Regions from separate parts of the Streptomyces sp. NPDC096176 genome, predicted to be linked through region 2. Evidence: riboswitches for the same ligand, from Rfam matches in the RefSeq annotation. Region 2 holds a riboswitch; each other region holds the start of a gene.
The links. A riboswitch is a leader RNA that binds a small molecule or an ion and turns the genes downstream of it on or off. The one in region 2 is predicted to bind cyclic di-AMP.
Positions count from the first base shown of each region.

Region 1: linked by a shared signal. The riboswitch ahead of ACIQ7Q_RS32165 (peptidoglycan DD-metalloendopeptidase family protein) and the one ahead of ACIQ7Q_RS25660 (transglycosylase SLT domain-containing protein) in region 2 are both predicted to bind cyclic di-AMP.
Region 3: linked by a shared signal. The riboswitch ahead of ACIQ7Q_RS27175 (M23 family metallopeptidase) and the one ahead of ACIQ7Q_RS25660 (transglycosylase SLT domain-containing protein) in region 2 are both predicted to bind cyclic di-AMP.

Region 1 is NZ_JBIWFV010000017.1:80,422-85,047, forward strand. It holds gene ACIQ7Q_RS32160 (SGNH/GDSL hydrolase family protein) at 1-419, opposite strand, end outside; gene ACIQ7Q_RS32165 (peptidoglycan DD-metalloendopeptidase family protein) at 656-1,576, opposite strand; cyclic di-AMP (ydaO/yuaA leader) riboswitch at 1,579-1,736, opposite strand; gene ACIQ7Q_RS32170 (tyrosine-protein phosphatase) at 2,416-3,228, shown strand; gene ACIQ7Q_RS32175 (DUF6126 family protein) at 3,238-3,402, opposite strand; gene ACIQ7Q_RS32180 (helix-turn-helix domain-containing protein) at 3,420-4,010, opposite strand; gene ACIQ7Q_RS32185 (aspartate aminotransferase family protein) at 4,123-4,626, opposite strand, start outside.
Region 2 is NZ_JBIWFV010000010.1:13,048-17,673, forward strand. It holds gene ACIQ7Q_RS25655 (glutamate--cysteine ligase) at 1-1,365, shown strand, start outside; cyclic di-AMP (ydaO/yuaA leader) riboswitch at 1,762-1,920, shown strand; gene ACIQ7Q_RS25660 (transglycosylase SLT domain-containing protein) at 1,925-2,722, shown strand; gene ACIQ7Q_RS25665 (hypothetical protein) at 2,824-3,378, opposite strand; gene ACIQ7Q_RS25670 (hypothetical protein) at 3,518-3,799, shown strand; gene ACIQ7Q_RS25675 (hypothetical protein) at 4,400-4,626, shown strand, end outside.
Region 3 is NZ_JBIWFV010000011.1:113,362-117,987, reverse strand. It holds gene ACIQ7Q_RS27190 (GNAT family N-acetyltransferase) at 1-117, opposite strand, end outside; gene ACIQ7Q_RS27185 (HPr family phosphocarrier protein) at 283-564, shown strand; gene ACIQ7Q_RS27180 (GntR family transcriptional regulator) at 808-1,485, opposite strand; gene ACIQ7Q_RS27175 (M23 family metallopeptidase) at 1,697-2,479, opposite strand; cyclic di-AMP (ydaO/yuaA leader) riboswitch at 2,493-2,654, opposite strand; gene ACIQ7Q_RS27170 (M16 family metallopeptidase) at 2,885-4,252, opposite strand; gene ACIQ7Q_RS27165 (M16 family metallopeptidase) at 4,270-4,626, opposite strand, start outside.

The sequences.
Region 1 (4,626 bases), on a different contig from region 2:
TGCCGCAGGACCGGCACGTCGCGGGTGTCGAAGCCGGTGGTCACCATGACGGTGCCCACCGAGCGCGTGAGGTCGGCGACGGCCCGTTCGAAGCGCTCGGCGACGGCGTCCGGGTCGGAGCCGGGCCTGATGATGTCGTTGCCACCGGCGCAGAAGGTCACCAGGTCGGGCGCGAGTTCCTTGGCCCTGGGCACCTGCTCCTCGACGATCTGGTCGAGGAGACGCCCGCGTACGGCGAGGTTGGCGTACCTGAAGGTGTGTTCCGGCCTACGGTCGGCGAGCAGGACCGCGAAACGGTCCGCCCAGCCGACGTATCTCCCGTCGGGCCCCGGGTCCCCCACGCCCTCGGTGAAGCTGTCACCGATCGCCGCGTACGACCCGAATGCGTTACTGATCTCTGTTCTCGAATCGTCTGCCACGAGAGCACATCTTTCCTTTACGGATGTGACCTACGCGACCGTAAGGAGGGGTTGACGCGGGGTGATCTTTGCCACCGGTCAAGATTCGGCCAACCCGGAATACGCGGAAGCCCCCGCTCCGCGTTGTGCGGGGCGGGGGCTTGCCGACGTGGACCGCCGGCCGGTGCTTGCCGCACCGGAGGCGAACACCATGTCAGATCACCTGGGACCCAGGGCGATCGGACGGTTCGGAGGGGTCAGAGGGAGACGCCGTGCTCCCGGAGGTAGGCCAGCGGGTCGATGTCGGAGCCGTAGCTCGGGCCGGTCCGGATCTCGAAGTGCAGGTGCGGGCCGGAGGAGTTGCCCGTGGAGCCGGAGAGGCCGATCTGCTGACCACCGGACACGGACTGACCGCTGGAGACGCCCAGCGAGGAGAGGTGGGCGTACTGGGAGTAGGTGCCGTCCGTGTGCTGGATGACGACCTCGTTGCCGTACGAGCCGCTCCAGCCGGCAGAGACGACGGTGCCGGCTCCGACGGCCTTCACGGAGGTGCCGGAGGAGGCGGCGAAGTCGACACCGGTGTGGTAACCGCTGGACCACATGGCGCCGGAGGCGCGGTACGGCGTGGTGACGCCCGCGTCGACCGGGGCGGAGAAGCCGGACGCCGGGGTGGATGCCTCCTTCGCGGGAGCCTCCTTCGCCGGAGCCTCGGCCTGCGGCGCGGCGGGCCGCGAGTCGTCGCGCGAGGGACGGGTCTGCGACTCGGAGCGGGGCTCGGGGTCGTTCTTGACCTTGGACTTGGCGCCGATCGTCAGCTCGAGACCCGGGTGGATCAGCGCGGGGTCGGCGCCTATGGCGCGGCGGTTGTCGTTGAAGAGCTGCTTCCAGCCGCCGCGGACGTTCTGCTCTTCCGCGATCTTCGACAGGTAGTCGCCGGCGACGACGGTGTACGTCTTCGGGGCCTTCTTGGCGCCCTGAAGGGCGGCAGCCTCGACGGCGCCGGGGGCCGCGGTGGCGGCCTGCTCCGGAGCTGTGGCCGGTGCCGCCGCGGGTGCGGCGTTGGCGGAGGTGGCGCCGAACAGGGGCAGCGCGATGGCGGCGCCACCCGTACCGGCGACAACGAAGCCACGGGTGATCGGGTTGGTCTTGGGACGGCGGTGCTTACCCTTTGCGGGCATGGCGCTTTCCTCTCCGGCGCCTGCGAGGTGAGCTGTCGGGTTCGGGCTGGAGATGCCCGGTCGTGAACGTGCACGACTTCACCCCAAGCCGTCCGAATTAACCGGAATCGGCGTACTACCTGGGTCCCCCGCTCCTGCCACACGTGGGTGGGTTCGAATTCCGGTCGGCGGCAGGATTAGGCGGTCCGTCCGGATTGAGCGTGACCGTAGGCGAGTCGGGCAGTCCCGGACAAGCCACGATTTTCCCCGATCAATGACGGGGGTGATATCAACAGGGATTTCCCGGTCACCCTCCGTGGACAACGGAGCATCAATTCCCTTGCCGAGGAGGGAATTCGTGTCACCGACGCGGCCACAGAACGTCACGGATATGACGCTGCTCACGGACCGCAGCCCATCCCCCCTGCTTACGGGGCACGTTATGCCTAAACAGCTAATTCGGACAGAACATACATTTAGCCATCTACTCCCGCACTTACCGCAGCGCGCTACGGCCCCTCGCTTTCCACCTCCACCGAAGGAGCAAGAATGTGGCCGCCGGTCACGGCCACGAGGGGGCGATACCGCTCCCTGCCACCGTCGCCCGTAATGAACGCACTCGATACAGATGCACCATTTCGCCCCCACCGGTGAGGGGCACCCCTTCGCAGGACCGGACAGGTCCCCGTACATCACCCGCCGTGCGGACCGTCGGGGCTGCGCACCCGAGGAAATCGGCACGCGTCCGTCAACACCGTTGGTTCATGGCCGAGATGAGTGCCTCATGAACGAGTGTCGTATGGTCGAAGCCGCGCCATCGTCGGCGACCAGCGCCGACGGCAGTACCTGAAGGAGTCCTCGTGACGCAGCAGCTGCCGCAGGCCCCCTCGACAGAGCCGGAGCTGACCGGTGTCCGCAACTTCCGGGACGTGGGCGGACTGCCGACCGTGGACGGGCGGCGGGTGCGGCACGGCCGGCTTTTCCGCAGCGGACACCTGGCGCACGCGACGGCGAGCGACGCGGCGTTCCTCACGACCCTGGGACTGCACACGATCTTCGACTTCCGCAACGCCGCCGACCAGCGGCTGGAGGGCCCGGACGTCGAGCTGCCCGGCGTGCGCAATGTGAATCTGCCGCTGAGCGACCCGGCCGACGGCGCCGAGTTCTGGAAGATGGTCCGGGACGGCAATCTCGATCAGCTCAAGGCCATCCTCGACGACGGCAAGGGCGCAGGGCGGATGATCGCCTCGTACCGCATGATCGTCAAGGAGCGGACGGCCGAGCACAGCCAGGTTCTGCACGCACTGGCCGAGGACAGCGTCCCGGCCCTGATGCACTGCGCCGCCGGCAAGGACCGCGCCGGGCTGTCGATCGCCGTGTCACTGCTGGCCGTCGGCGTGGAGCGGGACGCGATCGAGGCGGACTACCTCAAGTCCAACGACCCGCACCGCCGTTACAAGGTCCGGCGCACCGACAGCTCCCCCACCGGAATGTCCCCCGAGGTGATGGAACTGCTCAGCCCGCTCTTCGACGCCCGCGCCGAGTACCTGGCCGCGGCCTTCGACGCGATCGAGGAGAACTGGGGCACACCGGAGCGGTACCTCACCGAGGGCCTCAAGCTCTCCCGCGAAACCCGCGAGCGGCTGCGCACACGACTTCTCGAAGAGGGCTGAGGCACCGGGTCACTGGTTCTGGCCACCCACCAGGAACAGCAGGTAGAGGAATCCGGCGATGACGTGGCCCGCGATCAGATAGAGGAAGAGCCGGATCACCAGCCCGCGGGGAAACCGCTCCTCACTGGAGCTCTCGCCGCCCGTGGCGCGTCGGTCCAAGGGGTCGTGGGACATGCCTTCGATCGCCTTCCTTACCGGTCAGAGGTGGGGTGCAGTTCCGAACTCTGCAGCAGTGTGTGCACGAACAGCAGCTCGGCCCCCTCGGGGCCGGAGGCGGCGATGCGGTGCGGGGTGAGCGAATCGAAGTGCGCGCTGTCTCCGGGAGCCAGGTCGTACACCGTGTCGCCGAGGGTGAGACGGAGCCGTCCCTCCACGACATGGAGCCACTCCTCGCCCGGGTGCACGCGCTCCAGATCTCCCTGGACACCGTACGGGACCGTCACACGGAGGGCCTGCATCGCCCGGCCGGGGGCTCCGGCCCGTCGGTAGTGCCAGCCGTCGGCCGCCGCGGGTTCCCGGCGGGCGCGGACGACCGGGTCCTTCTCCAGCGGCTGCTCGCCGAGAAGCTCCGCCACCGTCGTACCGTAGATCCGGGCAAGGGCGAGCAGCATCGGCAGCGAGGGCTGTCGCCGGCCCGTCTCCAGTCGGGAGAGGTGGGCGGGTGACAGTCCCGCCCGCTGGGCGGCCGACTCGAGGGTGAGTCCGCGGCGGCGGCGCAGTTCACGCAGCCGGGGCGCCATCTCGGGCAGCTCGTCACGCGCCGGCTCGACGGGGGTGGTCATGCCTCCATTGCGCCAGAATCCTGCCTCTGAGGCAAATTCCTTGCCCCAGAGGCAAAACCCCTCACCCGCGCCGTTGACGCCGATCGCGGCAGCCCGACGCCCCGGGCCCGGCTCAGCGGTTCGCGACCGCCTGCCTCACCAGTGTCTTGCCGAAGTCCCACATCAGCCCGCCGCCCCCATGGGCGTCTTCCATCACGGCTTCGAACGCCGTCACGAAGCGGTCGACCTCGCGTTCGCCGATGATCAGGGGCGGAATCAGTTTGATCACTTCCATGTGGTCCCCGGAAACCTGCGTGAGGATCCGGTGCCGCTGCATCAGCGGCACCACCACCATCTGCGCGAAGAGCCCCTTGCGAGCGGCCTGCAGCACGGTCCAGCGGCTGCGCAGCTTGATCGACTCCGGGCGACCGAACTCGATGCCGATCATCAGGCCGCGTCCGCGTACGGCGTGCAGCAGCTCGTAGCGGTCGACGAGCGCCGCCAGCCGTGCGCGCAGCAGCTCCCCGGTCACCCGCGCGTTCGCCACCACATGCTCGTCCTCCAGCACGGAGAGCACGGCGAGCCCGGCGGCCATCGCCTGGGCGTTGGAGCCGAAGCTCGCCGAGTGGACCAGCAC
Region 2 (4,626 bases):
GAGTCGGAGCGGCCCCAGGTGGGTCTCGAGATCGAACTGAACCTGGTGGATGCCGCCGGGGAGCCGGCGATGAAGAACACCGACGTGCTCGAGGCCATCGCGGACCCCGCCTGGGACAGCGAGCTGGGCCGGTTCAACCTGGAGATCAACATCCCGCCGCGGACACTGACCGCAGGCGGCCCCGACGCCTGGGAGCAGGAGATCCGGGACGCCCTGAACCACGCCGAGCAGCGGGCCTCCGAGGTCGGGGCCCATCTGACCATGATCGGCATTCTGCCGACCCTGCGGCAGCGGGACGTGGGCGAGGCGGCGCTCTCGGAGAACCCGCGCTATCGGCTGCTCAACGAGCAGGTCTTCGCGGCCCGGGGCGAGGACCTGCGGATCGCCGTCGACGGGGTGGAGAGGCTGCGCACCTACGCCGACACGATCACCCCCGAGGCCGCCTGCACCAGTACGCAGTTCCACCTGCAGGTCTCGCCGGGCGAGTTCCCCGCCTACTGGAACGCCGCGCAGGCGATCGCCGGGGTCCAGGTCGCGCTGGCGGCGAATTCGCCGTTCCTCTTCGGCAAGGAACTGTGGCGCGAGACCCGGATCCCCCTGTTCGAGCAGGCGACCGACACCCGCCCCGAGGAGATCAAGGTGCAGGGGGTCCGGCCGCGGGTGTGGTTCGGCGAGCGGTGGATCACCAGCGTTTTTGATCTCTTCGAGGAGAACGTGCGCTACTTCCCCGCCCTGCTGCCCCTGTGTGACGACGAGGACCCGCGGGAGAAGCTCGACGGCGGGGACACCCCGGAGCTGCCCGAGCTGACCCTGCACAACGGCACCATCTACCGGTGGAACCGCCCCGTCTATGCCGTCGCCCACGGCAGGCCGCACCTGCGCGTCGAGAACCGGGTCCTCCCCGCCGGCCCGACCGTCGCCGACACCCTCGCGAACGGCGCCTTCTACTACGGGATGACACGCGCACTGGTCGACGAGGAGCGGCCGATCTGGTCCCGGATGTCGTTCCAGGCCGCTGAGGACAATCTGCACGCCGCGGCGCGGCACGGCATCGACGCGGACCTGTACTGGCCGGGCATGGGCGAGGTGCCGGTGGTCGAGCTCGTACTGCGGCGTCTGCTGCCCATGGCCCATCGCGGTCTCGAGCTCTCCGGCATGGACGCGGCGTGGCGGGAGCCGCTGCTGGGGATCATCGAGCAGCGCTGTGTCACCGGCCGAAACGGCGCGGTGTGGCAGGCGGAGATGTACCACCACATCGACGCCACGAGCCGCGTCGACCACCATGAGGCGCTTCGGCTGATGACGCGGCAGTACATCGACTACATGCATCTGAACGCGCCGGCGCACACCTGGCCCGTTGACTGAGTGTTCCTCGCTCGTTCCGTAGGGGGCCGGGCGACCTGCCCGGCGATGCTCACCTATGTCCGGTATAGGGGTCTTTTCTCCGCATTAAGTTTGTAAGTCGAATTGCCGCGTATTCCTGTTGGTTGGGGTTCCTTGGGGGTTATGGGGCAACCCTGGAGGTTGCCCCGATCCCCCGTGATGTCGGTCACCTGGTCCGCTCTGTGTGGATACCGCCGCGCGGGCCATTTCCCTTCTCTGGGGCGGAGTTTGAGCCTTTTGACGCGACACTGACAATGCGGATTTCCCGTCAGGGGGAGACGTCCGCTTTGTGATGTGGAATTCGGGACTTGTTCCGCCGGGATCCTCTCGCTTAACGTCACCGTCAATCCGGATGGACCGCCGAATCCTGCCGCCGTCCGGTAAACCGCACCCACTCACGTACGGCAGGAGCGGGGGAACCAGGTAAGCCGCCGATCCGGAATCCCGGAACGGCTCGGGGTGAAGTCGCCATCAGCTGCGACCGGGCATCTCCAGCCCGAACCCGACAGCTCACCTCGCAGGCGACGGAGAGGAATTCGCCATGCCCACAAAGGGTAAGCACCGTCGTCCCAAGTCCCGTTCACTCACCCGCGGGTTCGTGGCAGCGGGCACGGGTGGTGCCGCACTCGCCCTCCCGCTCATGGGCGCCACCACTGCTCAGGCAGCGCTGCCCGTGGCCGCGGAGAAGGCCGTCGCGCCGGCCACCGTGGCCGCCGCCGCGCAGGTCGCCGCACAGAAGTCCAAGGCCGTCACGTACTCCGTGGTCGCGGGTGACTCCCTTTCCAAGATTGCCACCAAGTATTCTCTGAGTGGCGGCTGGAAGGAGCTCTTCAACGACAACCGGAGAGCCATCGGCCACGATCCGGCACTGATTCGCCCCGGTCTCGAGCTCACGATCGGTGCAAAGTCCCCGGCCAAGGAAAAGGCCGCGCCCAAGAAGGCCGACCGGGCCGCCGCGACCGACCGCGCGGACCGCTCGGAGCGGAAGGCGGCCCCCGCGGCCAAGCCCGCCACCTACGCGAACAACCTCGACGGCTGGATCAAGGAATCGCTGGCCATCATGGGTCAGCGCGGAATTCCGGGAACCTACGAGGGAATTCACCGCAACATCATGCGCGAGTCCTCCGGCAACCCGCTGGCCATCAACAACTGGGACATCAACGCCGTCAACGGCACGCCCTCGAAGGGCCTGCTTCAGGTCATCCAGCCGACCTTCGACGCCTACCACGTCCCCGGCACGGCCAACGACCTGTACGACCCGGTCGCCAACATCACGGCCGCGTGCAACTACGCCGCCGACCGGTACGGCTCGATCGACAACGTGAACGGCCCCTACTGACGGGACCGTTGCGACGGCCGACAGGCCGCAACACTTCACCGGGCCGGAGCCCGGGGCGTCCGGCGGCGCCCCCGGTCTCCGGCCCCGTGTTGTGCCGGTCTTCAGCCCCGCGCGGCCACATGGAACGAGGACAGCCACAACACAACGGCCGCTCCTGCCCCCACCACAACGCGCACGGTCTCGTCCGTGTACCCGGCCAGGGCGACGGCGGTGCCGACGACCGCGACAACCGTCAGCAGAACAGCCGTCCAGGTGTACTGCCACTGGTCGAAGAGACGCGCCAGCGGAAAGAAGTGCAGACCCACCACGAGACAGATCCCCGGCGGGATCAGCTCGGCGTGGCCCGTGGCGTTCGAAGCGGCGATCACCGCGAAGATCGCGACGACCTCGAGGGCGTTCACGAGGCCGACCCCGCGGTTCCACTTCCCCGGCAGCCGCACCATGCGGCGTGCGGTCCCCGCGGCGCCCCGGAACGCAGCAACAACGGCCGCGACGGTCAGCGCCGCCCCCACAATGCCGACTACGACGGCAGCAGTCGTCGATGCGAGCCCGGAACCGGCCGCGAAGGCCCACACCAGGGCGAAAACCGCGAGAACCACGGCGCCCCGGCGGCGCAACTGCTGAGTGAGTGTCAGGCGCTCCGTGTCGGTGGTCATGGCCGGAGGCTACAGCGATCCTCCGGTCCCAGAACGGTAGTTGGGCAACCAGCCGCGACCACGGGATGAGTACGAGGTCCGGACGTTCTGAGTACCCGCCCGGATCCGCCCGCACCCCCCTCACCGGTCGAATCGGAGCATGCTCCCTGAAGCCCTCCGCCACCCGCGCGTCCGCAACGCCACCACAGCCGGCACGGCCCTTGCCGTGACCCTGCTCCCGCTCGCGGTCGGCGTCCTGCTGGCGAAGGCCGCGGCCACGGACCCGATGACACCGGTGAATGCGATGATCACCAGCGGCGGCCATCGCGCCCGCGTCACCCGGGCCCAGTGGCGCGGCTGCGGCAGGAGCGCCCTCCGCCACTGCCGCACGGCCCGCACCGCGGTCCGCGCCCGGTCGGGCCGCCACACTCCCGCGGCGTGAGGCTCCACGCGTGCCGATATGAGCCGGATATGGACCTGTTTCCGTGTTGCTCGTGGGAAGACGGCCATGACAGCATTCCGTGGTCCTTTCGGCATGGCCACCGTCGGTGCGTAGGGCGTGGCGTTCGCGCAGTGCATCTCTGCGAACCCCCGGGTGCCCGCCTCGCCCGCCTGCTGGGCGCGCATCAGCTCGCCCAGTGGAGCCACGCACGCGGTGCCGGGCACGACGCGGTCACGCTCGTCGTCGGCCGAACTCACTGCGGACGCCGAGCTCCACGGCTGCGTACGGGGTCAGGACTGTGCCCTGCACCTCGCCTGCGACAACCACCGCGGCGTGACCCGGATCGAGGTGCCCGACACCCAGCCTGCGCGGCCGGCCCGTACCACCCCCTGTCCCCGACATGGCAAGGAGTTGTGGGCCGAGTGCGCCCTGCCTATCAATGGAGCCGGCTTCGTGGCCGGGGTGGTGGTTGACTCCCTGCCCGGAATCAGTCGATCGCGACGCGACGGTGGAACACCGTCGCCGGTGGGTGAGGAGACGCGGAGGTCGATCGGCCGACCGCATTGGTCTCGTACAGGTTCGTCGTCCATACTGCCCGCCGTGGAGCAGCAGATAGATCCGAAGACGAAGATCGAAATCGGCGTGGGGACGGACCCGGCGTACATCCCGGGACTCACGGCGCCCGCGCCTGCCGTCAAGGGTGGGGAGGAGGGGGAGAAGAGGGCCGAGGAGACCGTGCCCAAGGACGAGGCCGAGGGCGAGACCGTTCCCGTGGCCGAGGGCGACGAAACCGGGGCGGCGGCCGACGAGGCGGACGCACCCGCCGA
Region 3 (4,626 bases), on a different contig from region 2:
GACCAGCCGGTCGGCGTCCTCGGTGGTGATCGGCCGGATCCGCGCCGTGCCGCCGTCGCGCAGCACCACGTCCGCTTCCCAGTGAGCCGGGTAGGCGTGCTCCTGCGAGGTCTGCATGGGGAAAGCCTACGGCCCGCCCACGGGTCGCGAAGGCGGTTGGCTGCGGGCAGGCTGAGGAGGCCGGTCGGGCGGTCCGTCACCCGGGTCCGAGTCGGCAAGGAGCACGCCGGAGCACATGAGAGACTGGTCTAGACAACCCGCCAAGACTTGAAGGGCAACACCATGGCTGAGCGCCGCGTCAACGTCGGCTGGGCCGAGGGCCTTCACGCCCGCCCCGCGTCCATCTTCGTCCGGGCCGCGACGGCTTCCGGCGTTCCTGTGACGATCGCCAAGATCGACGGCACGCCGGTCAACGCCGCCTCCATGCTTGCCGTGCTCGGTCTCGGCGCCCAGGGCGGCGAGGAAATCGTCCTCGCCTCCGACGCGGACGGCGCGGAGGCCGCCCTGGACCGCCTGGCCAAGCTGGTGGCGGAGGGCCTCGACGAGCTCCCCGAGGCCGTCTGAGCGCTCGGCTCGCGAGGCGCGCGGCATGAGGCGCGTGGCACGGGCGGAGCACGCACCACCCCACGGTGGCGCGACGCCGTGCGGAGCACACCGCCCCCGCGGCAGAGCAGGAATCACGCACGACAAAGCCGCGGCGCTTCGAATTCAGAAGTGCCGCGGCTTTTCGCTTACTGCTCCCCCGAGCAATTCCGGGCAGCATAAAACGACCCGGCTCCACCGCTTCCCTTTTGTATACGCCGCCTGTTAATTCCGGCCGCTCGCCGTGTTTACGGCAGGTTGCGAAGTCCTCACCCGCACCGTGCGCCGCAGCCGGTGCGCCGCCGCGACCCGCTCGGCGTGCAGGGCGGTCAGCGCCCGCGCGCGCTCGGCGTCGCGGCGCGCCACGGCGTCCACGATCGCCCCGTGCTCGGCCCAGGACTCGACCGGCTCGGCCGGCTGCTCCACGGCGTACATCCAGGCGGTCTTGTGCCGCAGCTGAATCAGCAGAGCCGTCAGACCGGGGCTGCCGCAGGCCTGGGCGAGGGTCTCGTGGAACCAGGCGTCGAGGGAGCGCAGGTCCTCGCCCTGTCCCCGCCGCGCCCTGTCCCGGCCCAGTCTGACCAGGCCGCGCAGCACCTTCAAATGCGCTTCCGTGCGCCGCTGGGCGGCGCGCGCCGCGCCCAGCGGCTCCAGCAGCATGCGGATCTCGAGGAGGTCGGCGGCCTCCTGCTCGGTGGGCTCGGCGACGCAGGCGCCCGCGTGCCGCCGGGTGACGACGAACCCCTCCGACTCCAGGGTGCGCAACGCCTCGCGCACGGGAACGCGGGAGACTCCGTAGCGGCGTGCCAGCTGCTCCTCGGTGAGCCGACTGCCGCGTTCGAACACGCCGGAGACGATGTCTTCGCGGATCGCCGTGCATACCGAGTGCGCGGGAATGCGCATGACCGAACCTCCGCCTTGATCCGAGCGAAACGCAACTGATTGACGCGTGTTCCCGTGACTCTATTGCAATGCGCTCGATTTTCCGACGGCAGGCGGGAATCCATGGAACCTTTTGAATGAGCGGGCAATCGCGGAATGGCGGAAACGCCACGCAAAACGCCGAAGGCCCCCGGCGGGGATGCCGGGGGCCCTCGGACACTGCTGGGGCGGGTCAGACGCTGACGCCGTGCGAGCGCAGGTAGGCGACGGGGTCGATGTCGGAGCCGTAGTCCGCGGTGGTCCGGGCCTCGAAGTGCAGGTGCGGGCCGGTCGAGTTGCCGGTCGAGCCGGAGAGACCGATCTGCTGGCCGGGGGTGACCTGCTGGCCGACGGAGACTCCGATGGACGACAGGTGGCCGTACTGCGTGTAGGTGCCGTCGTTCATGCGGATGACGATGTTGTTGCCGTACGCGCCGCCCCAGCCGGCCTCGACCACGGTGCCGGAGCCGACGGCGACGACCGAACTGCCGGACGCAGCGCGGAAGTCGACTCCCGAGTGGCTGCCGGAGGACCACAGGGTGCCACCGGTCTTGTAGCCGGTGGTCACGAAGGAGCCGGCGATGGGGAGCCGGAAGGAGTTCAGGCGCTTGCGCTCGGCCTCGCGGGCGGCGCGCTCCTCGGCCTCGCGGGCCGCCTTGGCGCGGGCCTCGGCCTTGCGCTTCGCCTCGGCCTCGGCCTTTGCCTTCGCCCGCGCCTCGGCGGCGGCCTCCTCGGCCTCCCGCTCCTGGGCGGCGGCCTGGTCGGCTATCTCGTCGGCGATCGATCCCATGGAGACGATATGAGTGAGACCGGTGTCCTCGACGGGAGCGGCCTCGGCGTCGGCGGCGAGCGCCGGGGAGGCGAAGCTGCCGATGACGCCGGTGGTGGCGAGGGCAGCGACGCCCGCGAGGTTCGCCCTGCGGCGCGTCAGGCGGCTCGGGGCACGGTGCTTCCCGGTGGCACGGGTGAACGCCATGAAGAGGCTGGTCCTTTCCTTCCTTCTCGCCTACCGGGTTAGCTGACGGGTTCGGAGCAGGAAGGTCTCCTACGGGCCCCTCCGCGCGGGCGAAGGCGTCCGATTCACCCCAGGGACTTCGTGGGTCCCCGGCTCCCCAGGCTCGCGCCTGACGGGGACTCGGCGATGACTGTCCGATGCCACGGGTGCGGCGATCTTCTGGCGAACAGCCGGATCGACGCTAGGCAGCTCATCTGTCAATCACCAAACGGACAGCCCATTTTGTAGCGCATGCCACAGAGCAGAACGGCCATCTCCCTCACAAAAGCGACAAAGGGCGGAACCCCGGCAAACGATCCGAAGCCGGGGTTCCACTTGGGCACCACATGCCCGTTTCGAACTGTATGACCGATAAGCGACTTTCAATCAGCCCGTGACGACGGTCACTTCACCGATCCCGAGGGCCTTGACCGGTTCCTCGATCTGCGCCGCGTCACCGACGAGCACGGTGACCAGCCGGTCCACCGGGAAGGCGTTGACCACCGCCGCCGTGGCCTCCACCGTGCCCGTCTCCGCCAGCCGCAGATACAGCTGTGCCTGGTAGTCGTCCGGAAGGTGCTGCTCGACCTGATCGGCCAGCGTGCCCGCCACGGACGCCGCCGTCTCGTACTTCAGCGGCGCGACGCCCACCAGGTTCTGCACGGCGACATCGCGCTCTGCCTCGGTGAGCCCCTCGGCCGCAAGCGTGCGGAGCACCTTCCACAGGTCCTCGAGCGCCGGGCCGGTGTTGGGGGTGTCCACGGAGCCGCTGATGGCGAGCATCGAGGCGCCCGAACCGTCCGGCGCGGAGCGCAGCACCTGGGCGAAGGCCCGCACCCCGTAGGTGTACCCCTTCTCCTCGCGGAGCACGCGGTCGAGGCGGGAGGTGAGGGTGCCGCCGAGGCAGTACGTGCCCAGCACCTGGGCGGGCCAGACGCGGTCGTGGCGGTCCGCACCGATACGGCCGATGAGCAGCTGCGTCTGCACGGCGCCGGGGCGGTTGACGATGACCACCCGGCCGGTGTCGTCGGCGCTGATCGCCGGCACGGGGCGGGGCTCCGCGCTGTCGCCCGTCCAGGTGCCCAGCGTCTCGGCGAGGACGGCGTTCAGGTCGACGCCGGTGAGGTCGCCGACGACCACCGCTGTCGCGGTGGCGGGGCGCACGTGCGCATCGAAGAAGGCACGCACGGCCGCCGAGTCGATCCGGGCCACGGTCTCCTCGGTGCCCTGGCGCGGGCGCGAGACACGCAGATCGGCCGGGAAGAGCTCCTTGGACAGCTGCTTTGCGGCCCGGCGGCCCGGGTTGGCCGTCTCGTGCGGGATCTCGTCGAGGCGGTTGCGGACCAGCCGCTCGACCTCGCCGTCCGCGAAGGCAGGGGCGCGCAGCGCCTCGGCGAGCAGGCCGAGAGCCTTGTGCAGCCGGGAGACCGGAACTTCCAGCGAGACCCGGACGCCTGGGTGGTCGGCGTGCGCGTCGAGTGTGGCGCCGCAGCGCTCCAGCTCGGCGGCGAACTCCTCGGCGGAGTGCTTGTCAGTGCCCTCGGAGAGCGCGCGCGCCATGATCGTGGCGACACCGTCGATGCCCTCGGGCTCGGCGTCCAGCGGGGCGTCGAGCGAGATCTCGACGGCCACCACCTGCTGGCCGGGGCGGTGGCAGCGCAGCACCGTCAGGCCGTTGTCGAGAGTGCCGCGCTCGGGCGCCGGAAAGGCCCAGGGGCGGGGGGCGCCCGCCTTCGGCTGCGGGTGGAAGTCCATGGTCACGGCAGCGTCGCTCACTGGTCCGTCCCCTCGTGCTCGTTCTCGTCGGCCGCTTCGGTCTCTTCGGCGATCGGTTCGTAGACCAGCACCGCCCTGTTCTCGGGGTGCAGCCTGGCCTTGGCGACCGCCTGCACCTCCTCTGCGGTGACCTCGAGCACCCGCTTCACAGCGGTGAGCGCCAGCTGCGGGTCGCCGAACAGCACCGCGTAGCGGCACAGTTCGTCGGCACGGCCGGCAACGGTGCCGAGCCGGTCCAGCCATTCACGCTCCAGCTGGGCCTGTGCGCGCTCCATCTCCTCCGCCGTGGGGCCCTCGGCCGCGAAACGCGCCAGCTCCTCGTCGACGGCCGCCTCGATCTGCGGGACGTCGAC